DNA from 4 places in the Streptomyces sp. NPDC001828 genome. Region 1 is predicted to be linked to each of the others. Evidence: riboswitches for the same ligand, from Rfam matches in the RefSeq annotation. Region 1 holds a riboswitch; each other region holds the start of a gene.
The links. A riboswitch is a leader RNA that binds a small molecule or an ion and turns the genes downstream of it on or off. The one in region 1 is predicted to bind cobalamin.
Positions count from the first base shown of each region.

Region 1 (4,836 bases):
TGGTGGGGCTGCGGCCCGTCGGACCCCTGGCCGGCCATTCGAGCAATGGTGCAGAGCCGGGCGGAGACGCCGGGAGTGCCGACGTCAGGGCGTGAAGTCGCGCCCCGGATCCGCTCCGCCCGACGGAGTTCGGCGGGCCGCGATACGACTCTGGCATTGGCACTCAGTGCCAACAACCGTGGAAAGATGCCAAGTTCTGCGCATCTTCCGCCCGCACATTGCCAACTTTGCGAAGCCCGTACGAGGCACCCGGACGGCTACGATCGCGGGCAATGCCGACGATCGTGACCACACGGGAGCCACGGGTGAGCAAGACGTACGCGGGGGCGCGGCTGCGCCGGCTGCGGGAGGAACGGCGGATGAGCCAGGCCGACCTGGCCCGCACCCTCGCCATCTCCCCGAGCTATCTGAACCAGATGGAGCACGACTCCCGGCCCCTGACCGTGCCCGTGCTGCTGCGCCTGACCGAGGCCTTCGGCGTCGATCCGGGATTCTTCTCCGAGCGCGACACCAGCCGCCTGGTCGCCGATCTGCGGGACGCGCTCACCGGCGAGGTCTCCGTGGGCCGGGTGTCCGCGTCCGACCTCGCGGACCTCGCCGCGCGCATGCCCGCCGTGGCCTCGGTCCTGGTCGAACTGGGCCGTCGCAACCAGCACTTGACCGAGCGGCTCGCCGAGGTCGCGGAGGGGCGGGGGCTCGGCGCGGTGGCACAGCCGCGTTCCCCGCACGAGGAGATCCGCGAGTTCTTCTACCGGCGGCAGAACTACCTGCACGACATCGACCTCGCCGCCGAGGACCTGGCCGCCGAGACCGGCGTACGCCCCGGGGAAGTCCTGCGCGCGCTCTCCGCGCGCCTCGCCGAACGGCACGGCGTGCGGACCGCCGCGGACTCCGGCCGGCTCCTGCACCACTACGACCCCGGCGCCCGCGTCCTGCATCTCTCCAGCCGGCTGCGCCCGGGCCAGCAGGCGTTCCGGATGGCCACCCAACTCGCCCTGCTCGAACACGCGGAGGGAATCTCCGCCCTCGCCTCGGAGGACTTCGACCAGGACTCCGCCGCGTGGCCGCTCGCCCGGATCGGCATCGCGAACTACTTCGCCGCCGCGCTGATCCTGCCCTACCGCCGCTTCCACGCGGCCGCCGAGGAATCCCGCTACGACATCGAGCGCCTGACCGACCACTTCGGACTCGGCTACGAGACGATCTGCCACCGCCTCAGCACGCTGCAACGCCCCCGGCTGCGCGGGGTGCCCTTCTCCTTCGTGCGGGTCGACCGGGCGGGCAACATGTCCAAGCGCCAGTCCGCCACCGCCTTCCACTTCTCACGGGCGGGCGGCACCTGCCCGCTGTGGAACGTGTACGAGGCGTTCGCCGCACCCGGCCGCATCCACGTCCAGGTGGCGGCCATGCCGGACGGCCGGCGCTATCTGTGGACCGCCCGGGCGGTCTCCCGCCACCGGGGCGGCTGGGGCGAGCCGGGCAAGACCTTCGCCATCGGGCTCGGCTGTGAACTCCGGCACGCCGCACGGCTGGTGTACTCCGACGGCCTCGACCTCGCCAGTACCTCCGCCGCCGTCCCCATCGGCATGGGCTGCCGCCTGTGCGAACGCACCGACTGCCCGCAGCGGGCCGTACCGCCGCTGGACCGGCGCCTCGCCGTCGACGAGAACAGCAGCACCTTCGTCCCCTACCCGGTGGCCGAAGAGAAGCCGGGCATCGGCTGACGGGCGGGGGTGGACTTACTAGGACGTCCAACTATATGTTCGTGGGTAAGCCCGCGGTGCAGGGAAGCCGGTGTGAATCCGGCGCGGTCCCGCCACTGTGACCGGGGAGTGTGTCGCCGAGCGGTACGCCACTGACGTGTGAGACGTCGGGAAGGCGGGCGATGTGCGCTGATCCGGGAGTCAGGATACCGGCCGTGGGGTGTTCCGTGTTGTCCACGAGGATGGAGAAGACACGCATGGCACCGGTACGTGACCACGGCCCTGGTGATCCGTCGGAGTTCCCGAAGCGCACGGCCCTGTCCGCGCGTTCGTGACTCGTCGAAGGCTTCGGTCCTTCGCTGTCCCGCGCCTTGCGGGCGCCGCGCACCCCGATCGGTGCCGTCCCGCCGGCAAGCCGCGCCCTCCTCGGATCCCACCTGACGAGAGCAGGTTTCCATGGTCCGTGAACTCACCCACTTCATCGGCGGAAAGCACACCACCGGAACCTCCGGCCGCCATGCCGACGTGTACGACCCCAACACCGGCGCGGTGCGGGCCAGGGTCCCCCTCGCCGGCCGCGCCGACACCGAGGCGGCCATCGCCAACGCCGAGGAGGCGCAGCGGGACTGGGGCGGGTGGAATCCGCAGCGACGGGCCCGCGTGCTGCTCCGCTTCCTCCAACTCGTCGAAGGAGAGCGGGAGTCGCTGGCCCGGCTGCTCTCGTCCGAACACGGCAAGACCGTCGCCGATGCCCACGGCGACATCCAACGCGGCCTGGAGGTCGTCGAGTTCGCGGCCGGGATTCCGCACCTGCTCAAGGGTGAGTTCACCGACAACGCCGGCTCCGGCATCGACGTGCACTCACTGCGCGGTCCGCTCGGGGTCGTCGCCGGCATCACCCCCTTCAACTTCCCCGCCATGATCCCGCTGTGGAAGGCCGCACCCGCACTCGCCTGCGGCAACGCCTTCGTCCTGAAGCCCTCCGAGCGTGCCCCGTCGGTACCGCTGCGCCTCGCCGAACTCTTCCTTGAGGCCGGGCTGCCGCCGGGTGTGCTCAACGTGGTCAACGGCGACAAGGAAGCGGTCGACACCCTCCTGGAGGACCCACGGGTCCAGGCGCTCGGCTTCGTCGGCTCGACCCCCGTCGCCGCGCACATCTACGCCACCGCCGCGGCCCACGGCAAGCGGGCCCAGTGCTTCGGCGGCGCCAAGAACCACATGATCGTGATGCCGGACGCCGACCTGGACCAAGCCGTGGACGCGCTGATCGGCGCGGGCTACGGCTCGGCGGGCGAGCGCTGCATGGCGATCTCGGTCGCCGTCCCCGTCGGCGAGGAGACCGCCGACGCCCTGGTCGCCCGGCTCAAGGAACGCATCGCCACCCTGCGCATCGGCCGCTCCGACGACCCGGACGCCGACTTCGGCCCCCTGGTCAGCCGCGACGCGCTGGACCGGGTCAACCGTTACGTCGGCATCGGCGCCACCGAAGGAGCCCAACTCGTAGTGGACGGGCGGGGGTTCACGCTGCCCGGGAGCGAGACCGGCTTCTTCGCCGGAGCCTCGCTCTTCGACCACGTACGGCCGAACATGCGGATCTACCGCGAGGAGATCTTCGGCCCGGTGCTGTGCGTCGTGCGGGCCGCCGACTACGAGGAGGCCCTGCGACTGCCCAGTGAGCACCCGTACGGCAACGGGGTCGCCATCTTCACCCGCGACGGAGACACCGCCCGCGACTTCACGCGCAGGGTCAACACCGGCATGGTCGGCGTGAACGTGCCCATCCCGGTCCCGGTGGCCTACCACACCTTCGGCGGCTGGAAGCGCTCCGGCTTCGGGGACCTGAACCAGCACGGCCCGGACGCCGTCCGCTTCTACACCCGCACCAAGACCGTCACCTCGCGCTGGCCCTCCGGGGTCAAGGAGGGCGCGAGCTTCACCATCCCGACGATGGGGTGACCCGGTGACCACGACCCTGCTCAGCAAGGACCAGCTCGCCCTGGCCGAAGTGACCCTCGACTTCGCCCAGGAGCAGCTCGCCCCGCACGCCATCGCGTGGGACCAGGACAAGCACTTCCCCGTCGACGTGCTGCGCCGCGCGGCCCGGCTCGGCCTCGCCGGCATCTACGTGCGGGAGGAGTCCGGCGGCTCCGGGCTCACCCGCGCCGACGGCGTGCTCGTCCTGGAGGTGCTCGCCACCGGCTGCCCCTCCATCGCCGGATACCTCTCCATCCACAACATGGTCGCCTGGATGATCGACCGGTACGGCGACCAGCACCAGCGCGACCGCTGGCTGCCCGGCCTCTGCTCCGCCGAGACCCTCGGCAGCTACTGCCTCACCGAACCCGGCGCGGGCTCGGACGCGGCGGCCCTGCGCACCCGCGCCGAGCGCGAAGGCGACCACTACGTCCTGACCGGAGTGAAGCAGTTCATCTCCGGGGCCGGGGCCTCCGACGTGTACATCGTCATGGCCCGCACCGGCGGCGACGGCCCCGGAGGCATCTCCGCGTTCGTCGTCGAACGCACAGACCCGGGGCTCTCCTTCGGCGCCGACGAGCGCAAGATGGGCTGGAACGCTCAGCCCACCCGCCAGGTCGTTCTCGATCAGGTGCGCGTCCCGGCGGAGCGGCGCCTGGGCGAGGAGGGGGAGGGCTTCCGCATCGCCATGAACGGCCTCAACGGCGGCCGCCTCGGCATCGCGGCCTGCTCGCTCGGCGGCGCCCAGAGCGCCCTGGACCGCAGCCTCGCCCATCTCGCCGACCGCCGGGCGTTCGGCGCCCGGCTGCTCGACGCGCAGGCGCTCCAGTTCCGCCTCGCCGACATGGCCACCGAACTCACCGCCGCCCGTGCCCTGGTCCGCACCGCGGCCCAGGCACTCGACGGAGGTGACCCGGGGGCCGCCCAGCTCTGCGCCATGGCCAAGCGCTTCGCCACCGACACCGGCTACACCGTGGCCGACCAGGCACTTCAGCTGCACGGCGGGTACGGATACTTGAGCGAGTACGGCATCGAGAAGATCGTGCGCGATCTCCGGGTGCACCAGATCCTGGAAGGAACCAACGAGATCATGCGCGTCATCGTCGCCCGAGGACTCACGGAGAACCTGCGATGAGCCCGGACGGACAGGACGAGGTCC
Region 1 covers NZ_JBIATV010000001.1:966,997-971,832, forward strand. The annotation lists gene ACFYZA_RS04490 (short-chain fatty acyl-CoA regulator family protein) at 306-1,724, shown strand; cobalamin riboswitch at 1,751-1,936, shown strand; gene ACFYZA_RS04495 (CoA-acylating methylmalonate-semialdehyde dehydrogenase) at 2,160-3,659, shown strand; gene ACFYZA_RS04500 (acyl-CoA dehydrogenase family protein) at 3,664-4,812, shown strand; gene ACFYZA_RS04505 (enoyl-CoA hydratase/isomerase family protein) at 4,809-4,836, shown strand, end outside.

Region 2 (4,836 bases), on a different contig from region 1:
GGATGTCGGTGGCCTCGGCGGGCACCGCGGTGTTCGCGCTGCGCACGGTCTCCTCCTCGCTGCACGGCGTGGTCGGGTACGGGACGCGGCTCTTCCGTACCGGGCTCTACCTCGACGACTGGGCCGAGTTCATCGACGAGGCCGGCGGGCACCGGATGGCCCGCGGCACCCTGGTTCCGCCCGCACCGGACGTCGTACGGGCCGAGGCGCTGACGTACCGCTATCCCGGCAGCGAGCGGGCCGCCCTGGAGAAGGTGACGCTTGAGGTGCGCAAGGGCGAGGTGCTCGCGCTCGTCGGCGAGAACGGGTCCGGCAAGACCACCCTCAGCAAGCTGCTCACCGGTCTGTATCTGCCCAGCGAGGGGGCGGTGACCTGGGACGGGATCGGCGTCGAGCGGTGCGATCCGCAGGCCCTGTGGCGGCAGACCGCCGTCGTGCCGCAGGACTTCGCGCACTGGCCGATGTCCGCGCGCGACAACATCACGCTGGGGCAGCCGCACGGCGGCGACGAGTCCGTGCACCGCGCCGCCGCCCACTCCGGCGCCGCCGAGGTCGTCGACGGGCTGCGCAGCGGGCTCGACACCCTGCTCGCGCGGGAGTGGTTCGGGGGCGTGGAGCTGTCGGGCGGGCAGTGGCAGCGGATCGCGATCGCCCGCGCCTTCCACCGCCCGGCCGGACTGCTCGTGATGGACGAGCCGACGAGCGCGCTCGACGCCCGTGCCGAGCACCGCATCTTCACCGGCCTGCGGACGGTCGCCCGCGACCGCGCGGTGGTCCTGGTGACCCACCGGCTCGCGAACGTGGCGGTCGCCGACCGCATCGTCGTGCTCGACCGGGGCCGGATCCTCCAGGAGGGCACCTTCGCCGAACTCGTGGCGGCGGACGGCCTGTTCAGGGAGTTGTGGCTGCTGCAGAACGACCGGGGCAACCCACGGGACGACCCGGGCGTGCCGGGGCCGCGCGCGGGCGGCTGACCCCGGCCCCCCTCACGCACGCGCCGGGCCCGCTCTTCACACCCCGTTCGCCGCCCACTTCTGCTCGACCTTCCCGAACCGCCAGTACGCGAGGGCCGCCGCCCAGACCACCACGAACAGGCCGACGATGACGAAGCCGACGTTGTCCATGTTCAGCTCCGCGATCCAGCCGCTGACCGGGTCGGTGAGGTCGAGCTTCTCGTGCAGGACGCCGACGAGTTCGATGGTGCCGATGAAGAAGGCCACCGCGATGGAGAGACCCGTGATGGTGAGGTTGTAGTAGACCTTGCGGACCGGGTTCGAGAACGCCCACTGGTAGGCGAAGTTCATGAACGTGCCGTCGAGGGTGTCGAACAGGCTCATCCCCGCCGCGAACAGCAGCGGCAGGCAGAGGATGGCGTACCAGGGCAGTCCGGCGGCGGCGCCGGTGCCGGCCATCACCATCAGGGTGACCTCGGTCGCGGTGTCGAAGCCGAGGCCGAAGAGGAAGCCGAGCGGGAACATCTGGCCGGGCCGGGATATGGACTTGGTGAAGCGGCCGAGGACACGGTTCATGAACCCCCGCGAGTCCAGGTGCGCTTCGAGTTCCCTCTCGTCGTACGCGCCCGCCCGCATCGCGCGGAACACCTTCAGGATGCCGAACAGGGCCACCAGGTTGAGGGCCGCGATGAGGTAGAGGAAGGAGCCGGAGGCCGTGGTCCCGACCACGCCGAGCACCTGGTGGGCGCTGGAGTCCTCGTTCATCAGGGTGCCCGCGAGCTGGGCGCCGCCCGCCACCAGGCCCGCCATCACGACGACGACGCTGGAGTGGCCGAGCGCGAACCAGAAGCCCACGGACACCGGCCGCTTGCCGTCGGCCATCAGCTTGCGGGTGGTGTTGTCGATGGCCGCGATGTGGTCGGCGTCGAAGGCGTGCCGCATGCCGAGGGTGTAGGCGGTGATGCCGAGGCCGATGCCGTACGTCTTGGTGCCGACGGCGTAGTGCGCGGGGGCCACGAGCAGGAACAGGACGCCGAAGGCGACGACGTGCAGGGCGGTTATCACCGCGAGGAGGACGGCGGTTCGGACGGTGTCCTCGCGCCGCCAGCGGAAGGAGGGCACCGCTGTGGTGCCCGTCTCGGGGGACGTGCGAACGGGCAGGGTCATGCGGGTCACGCTCCAGCACCTCGTGGATCACTTCGTGAGATGCCGCGGCCGGTCTCCTGGCTGACGGGTGGGTGCCTTGGTCCCGGCCTTCCCGGGCAGGTGGATCCTGGCCAGTGGCGACGCGAGGGGACGGCGGCTCCCCGGAACCCCGGGGAACCCGATCACAGTGGCGAGGGCCGCTCCGGTTTCGCACCGGTCTTCCCGAACACCACGGCCCGGCCACCCTAAATCATCCGTCGCCCGGGGCCGGGCGCGGGCCCGCGTCGCACCCCCGGCTTCCCGGGGGCGCGACCCGGCCCGAAGCGCGGGCGCCTCCCGGCGCCCCGCGATACGGGAGAACCCGTCGTGCGTCAGCGCCCGTCGTAGATCAGCGCACGCACCATCCGGCAGGTCGTCTCCGACGGCGGATGTACGCCGATGAGCGCGGCCACGGTGCGTATCGTCCGGTCGGGCGCCTGCTCGGGCCGGTAGACGCCGGTGTCGAGCAGGGCGATGGCCAGGCGCATGGCCTTCAGGCGCCGGTTGTGGGACTCGTACCACACGCGCGGACGCCCGGCGGGCAGCGGGACCTTGTGAAGGGGCTGGAGGGACAGCTGTTTCGGGGCGTGCGAGGTGAGTACGGCAGCGGTCATGGGCATCCTCCTGGGCGGTCGGGAACCCTCACTTACTACCTCGATTTTACTGCGGGGCACTGACAATCGGCCCTGGCCAGCGGGGCTTTGACGAGGCGTCGCGGGTAGCCTGGCGGCATGGAGATCTGGATCAACCCGGCCTGTTCGAAATGCCGCGCCGCGGTGGACCTGCTGGACGCGGAGGGTGCCGACTACACGGTGCGCCGCTACCTCGAAGACGTCCCCTCGTCCGAGGAGATCCGGGCCGTGCTCGACCGGCTCGGCCTCGAACCGTGGGACATCGCGCGCACCCAGGAGGCCGCCGCCGAGGAGCTCGGCCTGAAGGAGTGGCCGCGTGACGCGGGTGCCCGCGAGCGCTGGGTGACCGCGCTCGCCGAGCACCCCGAGCTGATCCAGCGCCCGATCATCACGGCGGACGACGGCACGGCCGTGGTGGGCCGCACCGACGACGCCGTGCGCGACGCCCTGGCGCGCAAGTAGCGCGTCGCCGGGCGGACTTCCGCCCGGCAGCCGTTCGTCAGGCCCGGCCGAGCTGGGCCTCCGCCTCGGCGAGCAGCTCGGTGATCCGGGCGCCGAACCGGGCGTCGCAGGGGTGCGGCACCCCGGTACGGGCCGCGTCGAGGAGGGCGTCGATCGCGGCGCCGAAGGCGTCGAGCGCGCCGCCCCAGCCGGGCATCACCTCGGCGCCCGACTCGCCGAGCAGCGACACCTCGACGCCCGCCGCGGCCGGCGGGGCGGTGAAGCTCAGGTCGGCGGTGCTGGAGGCGCCCGAGGCGTGCCGCAGGATCAGGTGCGCGGTGTCGCCGGGTCCCGCCGCCGCCGTCAGTGCGGTCACCTCGCCGAGCACCCCGGCGAGCACGGCGAGCGCGTGCGGGCCCACGTCCCAGAGCGCGCCCTTCTCGCCCCGCCAGGGCGAGGCGGCGTACGGGCTGCGCTCGGCACCCGGCGTGAACAGCGACCCGTACCACCGCGCCCGGCCGGTGAACCACCCTTCCGCAGCGGCCTGTTGGGCCATCCAGGCCGCGGTCTCCCGCGCGAAGCGCAGCGTGAAGAACACGACGGAGGCGACCTCGGCCCGCTCGGCCGCCCCGGCCAGCTCGCGGGCGCTCACCACGCTCGTCGCGACCGGCTTGTCCAGGAGCAGATGGCAGCCCGCCGCCGCGGCCCGCACCGCGAGCGGCGCCTGCACGTCCGGTGGGAGCGCGAAGGCGACGGCGTCGCAGTCCGCGAACAGGGCCTCGGCGTCCTCGTACACCGCCACCCCGTGCTCCCGGGCGAGCACGCCGGCCGCCTCGGGCCGCCGGCCCCACACCCCGACGAAGTCCACGCCGGGGTGCGCGGCGAGCGCGGGCGCGTGGGTGGCGGCGGCCCAGGGGCCGGTGCCGAGGAGTCCTATGCGGGGGGTGGCGGCGCTCTCGTTCATGGGGACCAGTCTGCCCCGGGCGGCGCGTGGGGCGCGAAGGACGGCTCGCGCTGTCGGTATACGAGCCGGATACGAACCTCAGCGCGCCGCGGCGGCCTGCGGTCGGGACGGCCCGGAGTGCCTCTCCGGACGGCCGTTTGGGACGAAACGCCGAGGTTGCGGGCACCGCCGTCGGAGGAACCACACAGGCGTGGGCTTCTCGACGCGCCTGTGGAACCCCAGGTAACACCGGGTTCACAAACGGGCAACGGGCGGGAAATTTCGGGGTGTGAGGCTGCGGGGCATACAGCAGCGCCGCAGCGTGGCAGCGCGCAGGCAACCCGCAGCTCCCACAGAGGATGGCTTCCGTGACGTACAAGGCCGAGTACATCTGGATCGACGGCACCGAGCCGACCGCCAAGCTCCGCTCGAAGACGAAGATCATGGCCGGTGCGCCCGTCGCCGTCGCGGAGCTGCCCATCTGGGGCTTCGACGGGTCCAGCACCAACCAGGCCGAGGGCCACGCGTCGGACCGCGTCCTGAAGCCGGTGTTCGCCTGTCCGGACCCGATCCGGGGCGGCGAGAACATCCTGGTCCTGTGCGAGGTCTTCGACATCGACGGGACGCCGCACGCCTCCAACACCCGTGCCCTGCTGCGCCCGCTCGCCGAGCGGTTCGCCGC
Region 2 covers NZ_JBIATV010000002.1:844,272-849,107, reverse strand. The annotation lists gene ACFYZA_RS10770 (ABC transporter ATP-binding protein) at 1-974, shown strand, start outside; gene ACFYZA_RS10765 (HoxN/HupN/NixA family nickel/cobalt transporter) at 1,011-2,120, opposite strand; cobalamin riboswitch at 2,149-2,348, opposite strand; gene ACFYZA_RS10760 (hypothetical protein) at 2,471-2,752, opposite strand; gene ACFYZA_RS10755 (ArsC/Spx/MgsR family protein) at 2,870-3,232, shown strand; gene ACFYZA_RS10750 (Gfo/Idh/MocA family protein) at 3,270-4,175, opposite strand; gene glnII (glutamine synthetase) at 4,523-4,836, shown strand, end outside.
Region 2: it holds a riboswitch for cobalamin, as region 1 does, so the genes downstream of both, ACFYZA_RS10765 (HoxN/HupN/NixA family nickel/cobalt transporter) here and ACFYZA_RS04495 (CoA-acylating methylmalonate-semialdehyde dehydrogenase) in region 1, are expected to answer to the same signal.

Region 3 (4,836 bases), on a different contig from region 1:
TGGAGGCTCTCCAGGTAGGCGACGGGCTCGGTGGCCGCGGCCTTCTCACCCGCGCGCAGCTGGGCGATGACGCCGAGGGACTGGGCGAACACCGACGGGGCGTAGCGGTAGGCCCCCTTCGCTGGGCAGCTTTTGTCGGAGCCCGTGCTCGGGGCCGCGCAGACGGCTTGGCCGAGCGCGGCGATGAGGTCGTGCCCCGCGAAGGCCCTGGGATCGCGTCCGACGGACTGCGCGAGGACGGCGACCTTGCCGATGGAGCCGCCTGCGGCGTGCGAAGTGCCCACGCCGGTCCACTCGTTGATGGTCCGTGCCGGTGTGGCGCCGTCCTTGCCCTTGGTGTCGAGGAAGTCCACGATGCCGCGCAGGGCCGCGTTGTCGGTGCCGGTCGCCGCGAGGGCGTAGGCCCCGTCGATGGTCAGTCCGAAGTCGGCGAAGCCGGTGCCGGCGACGTTCTCGTAGAAGTGGCCCTGCTTCAGCCGCGAGCCGTCGGTGAGGTAAGCGGAGCCCTTGGCGAGGTCGGGACCCTCGCCCTTGGCCCACGGAGGCGCCGAGCCGGTGGGGGAGGGACCGGTGGGCTTCGTGCTCGGATCCGTGGACGGCGGGGTCGTCGGGTCCTTGGTGGGCGGAGTGGTGGGCGGGGCCGTCCGTGTGGTGGTGAGGGTCGCCAGGTCGGTCCGCGCGCCCGCGATGACGGCGCCCCAGGTCGGGTAGATCTCCGGGTCGGTCGCGCCTTCGTCGAAGCCGAAGCCGCCGGCCTTCGTCTGCTGCCGGCCGAGCCAGGAGACGGCGGCGTCGGCGCGGGTGGTGTCGCCGAGCAGCCGCAGCGCCTGCGCTGCTTCGCCGGTCGCGGTGACGTCGCCGGTGGTGACGCCGGGATAGGCGCCGAAGGCGCCGGTGGGCAGTTGGGCCGCGCGCAGGTTCTTGCGCGCGCTCGCGACGGCGTCGTCGTGACCGCCCGCGCGCCGGAGGACGACCGTGGCGTACGGGGTGGTGGCCGGGTCGCTGGACGAGCAGGTCTCACCGGCGCGCAGCAGGGTGGGGCCGAAGCCGCCGTCCTTGCACTGATGGGCGGCGATCCGCGCGAGGGCGTCGGCCGGCACCGGGGCGTCGGCCCGCTGGAGTGCGAGGACCGCGAGGGCCTGGGTCGCCACGTCGCCGACCGCCGGGAAGTCGCCCTTGCCGACGCAGTCGGGCAGTGCTTCGGCGGTGCACATGCTCTTGGTGAGGTCACCTAGCAGGTCGTGGCCGCCGAAGGCGTGCGGGTCGTGCTCGGTGCTCTCGGCCAGCAGGGCGAGCAGCGCGGCGCCGGTGGGGCTGGGCGCCTGACCGACACCGTTGAGGTAGGCGAACTCGTCGGTGTGCGCGGCGAGATACGTGGTCATCCGGTCGAGCGCGTCACTCCTGCCGCCTGCCGCGGCGAGGGCGAGCGCCGTGCGCGCTGTCTGGTACAGGTTGGGCGCGGAGCTGCCTTCGTCGTAGATGTGGTCGCCGTCGTGGAGCAGGCCCTTCAGCCAGCCGGCCGCGGCCGTGAGGTTGACCTCGGCGGGCTCGACGACGGGCGGATGGTCGCCCGGGTCGCTCTGGCCCTGAGCGCGTACCTGGGCGGGCGTGAAGGAGGGGCCGCCGCTCGTGCCGTTGGGGTCGGTGGGGCCGAAGACCCACGCCTCGACGGAGCCGTCCTTGGGATGCTGGCTCATCGCGCCCAGCGGGCTGTACGTCCAGTAGTCCTGGCCGGGCGGTGCGATCCAGTAGGACCAGTAGGCCGTGGCCGGAGGCGTGAGCTTGCAGGCGTCCTGATCCGGCGTGGGGTACTGCGTACCCGTATCGAACTTGGCATTTCCGAGGCGGCAGATGAACGCGGGGCCGTCGTGCTCGGTACCGGTCGTCGTGAAGCCCGCCTCGTGCAGCAGGTCGTAGCCGGTGGTCGGGGTGGCGTCACAGCCACGGACGACTCCGCCGCCCCAGTGTCCGAAGTCGACGGCGACGACGGCGCCCTTGACGGATGTGCAGTCGCCCAGGGGATCGGCTGCCGCCGGTGCGGCCCCGGCGAGGAAGGACACCCCGCCACCGACCGTCAGTGCGACCGCGCACAGCGCGGAGGCGAATCTGGCCCGTATGCCTCGGCCTGGTCTGCTGGTGTGTCCCACCGTTACCCCCTGCTTCACCCGCAACGGAGTTCTGCATGGGAGAGGGGCCCCGCCGCTGGAACAGGGGCCGATCCGCACCACACCGTAGTCCGCGACGGCGTCTGTTGCTTGAGTCAGTCCGGGTAATCCGGCTTGTCCGGTGGGTACTTGAGGTACCACCGAATCCACGGTTGCGGGTCAGCGCCGGATTTCGACCGGCTTCCCCCGGAACTGACAAGAGAATCGGGCGGATCAGAACACAAGTCCGGCAAGACAGTCAAGTGGTGGGCAGTCGCGGCAGGTTGGGGTAGCGTCCGGTGCTGCCGCATGGGGGAATCTGGTGCGAATCCAGAGCTGACGCGCAACGGTGTGGACCGGCCGGGGGCCGGGGCGAGCCCGAAGACCCGTACGGCAGTCACATCAAGGAAGTCGACCACGCGCTCGGACGACGGCCTGCTGCCGCGCGCCGGGCGTCCTCGTGCGAGGGGACGGACGCGGCGGACCGGTCGGCGTCCCCTCTCCCCGGGAGTACCCGACATGACCTCCACCCGCGTTTCCCGCCGGGCCCTGCTGACGGCGGCCTGCTCGCTGAGCGCCCTGGCGCTCACGGCCGTGCCCGCCTCCGCCACTTCGTCACCCGCGCAGATAGCCACCGCCAAGACCAACGGCGTGAGCTACCTCAGATCACTTCAGGCGGCCGACGGCTCCTACGCCGGCGCCGGACTCTCCAACGAGTGGGCCTTCTCCGCGTTCGCCGCGGCCGGCACCGCCGCCGTCGACGTCACCCCGGGCGGCGACACCACGAAGAACGCCCGCGCCGTCTACCGCAACCTCCTCGCCACTCCCGCGTGGCCCAGCACCTCGCCGGTCGTGACCGACTACGAACGCGGCATCGTCAACGCCTACTCGGCCGGCATCGACCCGGCCCGCGTCTCGGCGAACCGCAACCTCATCGCGGACACCTACGCGTACTGGCAGAACTCCGCCCCCGGCTACTGGGGTGCGTCGAGCAACTTCAACGGGACCGTGTTCGCGCTGCTCTCGCTCGGCGGCGCCAGGACGCAAGCCGGCGTCCAGCGCATCCCGCAGACGCTCCTCAACGCCTCCGTCACCACCGTACGGGCCAACCAGCACAACGACGGCGGCTGGAACTTCAGCAAGGCCGAGGGCGACCCGACCGCACTCGCCGCGGCCAGTGACATCGACATGACCGGCGCCACCATGGCCTCCCTGTGCGTCTCCGGCGTCCCGGCCACCGACCCCGCCATCACCAAGGCGAAGGGCTTCCTCAAGTCGAAGCTCATCAACACCTCCGGCGCCTTCGACGCCATGTTCGGCGTCAACACCGACTCCAACGGCTGGGCCGTCTCCGGCCTGAACGCCTGCGGCATCAACCCCCAGACCGGTGACTTCCTCACGAAGGCCGGGAAGACCCCCGTGGACTTCCTGATCGCCCAGCAGTTCAAGCCCGGCGGCGGCTTCAAGTACCAGCCCAGCGACACCTCGCCGTCCGCCTATGCCTCCATCGACGGCCTGCGCGCCGTGGTGGGCGGCGGCTTCACGGCGACACCGCCGGTCCCCACCACGACCGGTGCCCCGCAGTGGGTGGCCACCTCCGGCTTCACCACGGGCACCACGTCCAAGCTGGCCCTGACCGTGGACACCGGCAGCTCGCTCAAGGTCTGCTCGGTGGCCGTCACCCCCACCGCCGCGACCCTCACCCTGGGCGCGGTGCTGGACGCGGCGACGAGCGCCGCCACCCCCGCCGGATGTGTCACCTCCGTCACCCCCGGTAGCGGAAGCGGCATCATCACGTCGGTCAACGGGCTTGCGAACAGCGGTAGTTCTACGTGGAAGGCGAGTGTCGACGGCGCCTCGGCCGCTGGCGCCAACCGTGACACCGTGATCAGCCTGGGCGACACGATCTCGCTGCGCTACGGCAGCTGAGCCCGACCACGGCGGCGTGCCCGGCGCCCGGTGCGCAGCGCTGGTAGCCGTGCTTCGGGGCGGGGGCGCCGGTAATCGCGTGGGGATGCGGTGGGGGGCCCGGGGCGGGGTAGGGGGGTGGGTAGGCTCCGGCCGAGATTCCGCTGCGGTGTCTCCTGCCGCGCCGGTCGGGAAAAGTGTGGTGCCTGCCCCTCGGGTCGAGACGATCGCCTCAAGTCGCTGTTTGGTGGCCCGAGTGGGCGGCGACATGGATTACGTGACAGCTCCGGTGTTCCGGCCGCGGCTCAGGGAACTGCTCTCCCGGGGCGAGCGCTTCGTCGTGCTGGACCTGTCGCGGGTCCAGTTCTGTGACTCGGTCGGCCTGGACATGCTGCTGGATGTGTGGCGGCGGGCGGACGGGAGCGGGACGGTGCTGGTCCTTGCGTGTGTGCCCCAGGCGTTGCGGCAGATCTTCCAGGTGACCGGGGCGGACGAGCTCCTGCGGGTCTACGACACGGTCACCGCCGCCGAAGCGGCCATGGGGGTCTGAGCTGCGGGGGCTGCCGTGACCCGGCCCGGGCGACACCCGGTCGACGGGGCCGGCTTCCGCGCGGGGGCACGGCACAGTAAGGGCACCACTGTGTCAGAGGGAGGAACGTGTGCTCGGTCTTGAGCTTGTCGTGCTGCTGGGGGTCGCCGTCCTTGTCGGCTCCGCCCTCGGCGACCGGCTGCGCATCGCGCCGCCCGTGGTGCTCATGGTCATGGGCGTACTGATCGGCCTGAT
Region 3 covers NZ_JBIATV010000008.1:241,200-246,035, forward strand. The annotation lists gene ACFYZA_RS23155 (prenyltransferase/squalene oxidase repeat-containing protein) at 1-2,147, opposite strand, end outside; cobalamin riboswitch at 2,247-2,404, opposite strand; cobalamin riboswitch at 2,457-2,532, shown strand; gene ACFYZA_RS23160 (hypothetical protein) at 2,664-4,073, shown strand; gene ACFYZA_RS23165 (STAS domain-containing protein) at 4,159-4,602, shown strand; gene ACFYZA_RS23170 (Na+/H+ antiporter) at 4,712-4,836, shown strand, end outside.
Region 3: it holds a riboswitch for cobalamin, as region 1 does, so the genes downstream of both, ACFYZA_RS23155 (prenyltransferase/squalene oxidase repeat-containing protein) here and ACFYZA_RS04495 (CoA-acylating methylmalonate-semialdehyde dehydrogenase) in region 1, are expected to answer to the same signal.

Region 4 (4,836 bases), on a different contig from region 1:
GTCGGGGTGCAGCACACCGCGCGCGGTGCGGGTCTTGTCCCAGGCGGGCAGCGGGCCCGACCGCTCGGCGAGGTCGGTGGAGGCCTCGTAGGCGGTGAGCATGATCCGCTCGGAGAGCCGGGTGGAAAGGGCCTTCGCCTCGGGGGAGTCGAAGGGCAGGCGCAGCTTGAAGAAGACGTCCTGCAGACCCATCGCGCCCAGGCCCACCGGACGCCAGCGGGCGTTGGAGCGGCCCGCCTGCTCGGTCGGGTAGAAGTTGATGTCGACGACCCGGTCCAGGAAGGTCACCGCGGTGCGGACGGCGTCGTCCAGGCGCTCCCAGTCGATCTCCCCGCCGTGGGCTCCCTCGACCACGAACGCGCCGAGGTTCACCGAGCCGAGGTTGCAGACGGCCGTCTCGCCGTCGTCCGTGACCTCCAGGATCTCGGTGCACAGGTTGGAGGAGTGGACCGTGTGGCCGGGCTCCGCCGTCTGGTTGGCGGTGCGGTTGGAGGCGTCCTTGAACGTCATCCAGCCGTTGCCGGTCTGCGCGAGGGTGCGCATCATGCGGCCGTACAGGTCCCGGGCCGGCATGGTCTTCCGGGCGAGCCCGGCGGCCTCGGCCTCGCGGTAGGCGGCGTCGAACTCCTCGCCCCACAGGTCGACGAGCTCGGGCACGTCGGCGGGCGAGAACAGCGACCACGTGCCGTCGGCGTCCACCCGGCGCATGAACTCGTCGGGGATCCAGTGCGCGAGGTTCAGGTTGTGCGTGCGGCGCTGGTCCTCGCCGGTGTTGTCGCGCAGCTCCAGGAACTCCTCGATGTCGGAGTGCCAGGTCTCCAGGTACACCGCGGCCGCGCCCTTGCGCCGGCCGCCCTGGTTGACCGCGGCCACCGAGGCGTCGAGGGTCTTGAGGAACGGGACGATGCCGTTGGAGTGGCCGTTGGTGCCCCGGATCAGCGAACCGCGGCCGCGGATGCGGGAGTACGAGAGGCCGATGCCGCCGGCGTGCTTGGAAAGGCGGGCCACCTGGTGGTAGCGGTCGTAGATCGAGTCGAGCTCGTCGAGCGGCGAGTCGAGCAGGTAGCAGGACGACATCTGGGGGTGCCGGGTGCCGGAGTTGAAGAGCGTGGGGGAGGACGGCAGGTAGTCCAGGCGGCTCATCAGGCCGTACAGGGACGCCACTTCGTCCAGGGCGCGGACCGACTCGTCCTCGGCGAGGCCGGACGCCACGCGCAGCATGAAGTGCTGGGGGGTCTCGACGACCTTGCGGGTGATCGGGTGGCGCAGCAGGTAGCGGGAGTAGAGGGTGCGCAGGCCGAAGTAGCCGAAGCGGTCGTCGGCGCCGTCGGCGATGGCCGAGTCCACCAGGGCGTCGAGACGGGCCGCGTGGGCGCGGACGAACTCGACGGTCCGGTCGGCGATCAGGCCCTCCTGGTGGCCCACCTCGACCGAGCCGGAGAAGGACACCGCGCCCTGGGTGGCGGCCTCTTCGGCGATGGTGATCGTCAGGAGGCGGGCGGCGAGCCGGGAGTAGGCCGGGTCCTCGGAGATGAGCCCCGCGGCCGCCTCGGTGGCCAGCTCGCGCAGCTCGGCCTCGTCGGAGCGGGCGTTGCGGCCCCGCAGCGCGGCGGCGGCGACCCGGCCGGGGTCGGTGTCCGCGAGATCGGCGGTGAGCTCCGTCAGGGTCCGCAGCAGCGCGGTCCCGGGGGCATCCGCGAGCTCTTCGGTGATCGCTGAAGCGGGATCCGCTGGGGCGATGGTCACGTGGGGGCACTCCCTCGCTCGGCACGGGGCCTTCGGGGGAGGCGTCGGCGCGCGTCGGGGCAGCCCTCAGCGCGTCGTCCACCGGCCCAACCGCGAGGCCCGGACGTCTGGCATCCGGTTCGGTCGACCCGGACGCACCGTCGGCAGGTGTTCGGACTCGACCCGTACAAAGACGTACAGGTCATACCGTTGCGGGACAGTTCCGGATTCCCACCGGATTCCCCTGCGGCGACAGCGAGCACGAGCATACATGTGGGGGGTGCCTCATCGGGCACCCCCCACATCTTGTGTCGCCACACGGAAGGGCCGCCGCACCCTCTCGGATGCGGCGGCCCTTGGCCGTACGGGGCGTGGCGCCGGATCAGTGCGCCGAGCCCGCCGTCGCCGGGGGGAGCTCGACGGCGACGCCCGGGTCGCCGGCGTCGGCCGTGTAGTCGGCGGGGGAGGTTTCGTCGATGCCGTCGGGGGCCTTCACCGCGCGCAGGACGAAGGTCAGGACGACCGTCACCACCACGTTCATCGCGAAGGCCGTCAGGCCGATGTAGCCGATCTCGCCGATGCCGGGGATCTCCTTGGAGGAGCCGCCGAAGTGCTTCTGCGTGGGCGAGGCCACCCCGTACGCGGCGAGCGTGCCGTAGACCATGCCGACCGCCCAGCCGGCGAGCAGCGCCCAGCGGTGGAACCAGCGGGTGAACAGGCCGCCGACCAGGGCCGGGAAGGTCTGCAGGATCCAGATGCCGCCGAGCAGCTGGAAGTTGATCGCGACCGTCTTGTCCATGGTCAGGACGAAGACCAGCGCGCCGACCTTCACCACGAGCGAGACCAGCTTGGAGACCTTGGCCTCCTGCGCGGGTGACGCGTCCGGCTTGATGAAGTCCTTGTAGATGTTGCGGGTGAAGAGGTTCGCGGCCGCGATCGACATGATGGCCGCCGGGACCAGCGCACCGATGCCGATCGCCGCGAAGGCGACGCCCGCGAACCAGTCCGGGAACATGTCCTCGAACAGCTGCGGAATGGCCAGCTGCCCGTTGCTCACCTTGACGCCCGCCGCGATCGCCATGAAGCCGAGCAGCGCGAGCAGCCCCAGCATCAGGGAGTACAGCGGCAGGATCGTGGTGTTGCGGCGGATCACGTTGCGGCTGCGCGAGGACAGGGTCGCGGTGATCGAGTGCGGATACATGAACAGCGCGAGCGCCGAGCCGAGGGCGAGCGTGGCGTACGTCCACTGGCTCGACTCGCCGGGCGCGATGGCCCCGGTCGGCTTGCCGCCGGGCGGACCGGCGAACTTGTGCTGCGCGGCGCTGAAGATCGCGTCGAAGCCGCCCAGCTTGATCGGGATGTAGATGATCGCCACCGCGATGACGAGGTAGATCAGGCCGTCCTTCACGAACGCGATCAGCGCGGGGGCGCGCAGGCCCGAGGAGTAGGTGTACGCCGCGAGCACCGCGAACGCGATGAGCAGCGGCAGGTCCTTGACGAACCAGTTGCCGGACTCGCCGCCCACGCCCATGACGTCCAACACTGCCTGGATGCCGACCAGTTGGAGCGCGATGTACGGCATCGTGGCGAGGATGCCGGTGATCGCCACCGCGAGCGAGAGGCCCTTGGAGCCGAACCGGCCGCGCACGAAGTCCGAGGTGGTGACATAGCCGTGTTTGTGCGACACCGACCACAGGCGCGGCAGGAAGGTGAAGATCAGCGGGTACACGAGGATCGTGTAGGGCACCGCGAAGAAGCCGGCCGCGCCCGCCGCGTAGATCGCCGCGGGCACCGCGACGAAGGTGTACGCGGTGTAGAGGTCGCCGCCGAGCAGGAACCAGGTGACCCAGGTGCCGAACGACCGCCCGCCCAGGCCCCATTCGTCGAGGCTGGCCTCGTTCTCGGCCTTGCGCCAGCGGGCGGCCATGAAGCCGATGACCGTGACGGCCAGGAAGAAGAAGATGAAGACGCCGAGTGCGACGCCGTTCACGCCGTCCTTCACTTGGACGCACCCCCCTCGGTGTCGTCGGAGGTGCGCGGGGCGGGGGCGGTACGCGAACGCTGGTCGTGCTGCCACAGCTTGTACGCGATCATCGTGAGCACCGTCGAGATCAGCACCCAGAGCATCTGGTACCAGTAGAAGAACGGGATGCCGCCGAGCGCAGGATCCGTCTTGGCGTACGAGCTCACCCACAGCATCGCCACGAAGGGCGCGATCAGGCAGAGCGCGATGACCACGCGCGAGGGCGTGATCACCGGTCTCTTCACTTCCGTCGATTCCGGCATTGGGTGGTTCCGTCCCCTCACGATCACCTGTGCGTTGGATCACTTGGTAATGCGCAGGAAATCTAGGGGAGAGATTCGGTCAAGGGAACCCCCGTCCGGATTCCGGACGGGTCACGAGTTCGGCCAACTCCCCTTTCGTGGACTCAGAGCCAGCCCTCCTTGGCCGCCCGCACCCCCGCCTCGAAGCGGCTGCGCGCACCCAGGCGGGACATGAGTTCCGAGCTCATCCGGCGCACGGTGCGCAGGGAGATCCCGAGCCGCCGCGCGGCGATGTCGTCCGTGCACCCGATGCCGAGGAGCAGCAGCAACTCCCTTTCCTGCGGCGAGAGATCGTGCTCGTTGCGGCGCGGGGCCTCCCCGAAAGGGGTGCCCGACTCCCACAGGTGGTCGAACAGCACGACCAGGGCGTTGACCAGGCCCCGGCTGCGCACTTCGAGGGCGCCGGCCCGCGCGTCCTCCGGGTCCACCGGGACCAGCGCGGCGCTGCGGTCGACGATCACCATCAGCATCGGGACGATCGGCACTGTGCGCGCCTCGCCGCCCAGGTCGGAGTACCAGCGCACGTACTCCAGGGTGGCGGCGTCATTGCGGAAGCTCTCCTGGTAAACGCTGCGGATCCGCACCCCGCGCTCCAGGGCCAGCTCGTCGAGGGGCTGGCTCGCGTCCATGGTGTCGGGGAGTTGGGCGCCGCCGGGCAGCAGGGAGAGGCACTCGGCGCGGGCGCTGGAGGCCAGGTCCTCCAGGCGTTCGCGCACCGCGTCCACGCCCTGGATGCGGTCGACCACGTCGTGCCGGAAGGTGCCGCTCTCGCTGAACTTGGCGAGG
Region 4 covers NZ_JBIATV010000012.1:110,809-115,644, reverse strand. The annotation lists gene ACFYZA_RS29325 (ribonucleoside-diphosphate reductase subunit alpha) at 1-1,746, opposite strand, end outside; cobalamin riboswitch at 1,871-2,011, opposite strand; gene mctP (monocarboxylate uptake permease MctP) at 2,108-3,727, opposite strand; gene ACFYZA_RS29315 (DUF3311 domain-containing protein) at 3,724-4,011, opposite strand; gene ACFYZA_RS29310 (LuxR C-terminal-related transcriptional regulator) at 4,155-4,836, opposite strand, start outside.
Region 4: it holds a riboswitch for cobalamin, as region 1 does, so the genes downstream of both, ACFYZA_RS29325 (ribonucleoside-diphosphate reductase subunit alpha) here and ACFYZA_RS04495 (CoA-acylating methylmalonate-semialdehyde dehydrogenase) in region 1, are expected to answer to the same signal.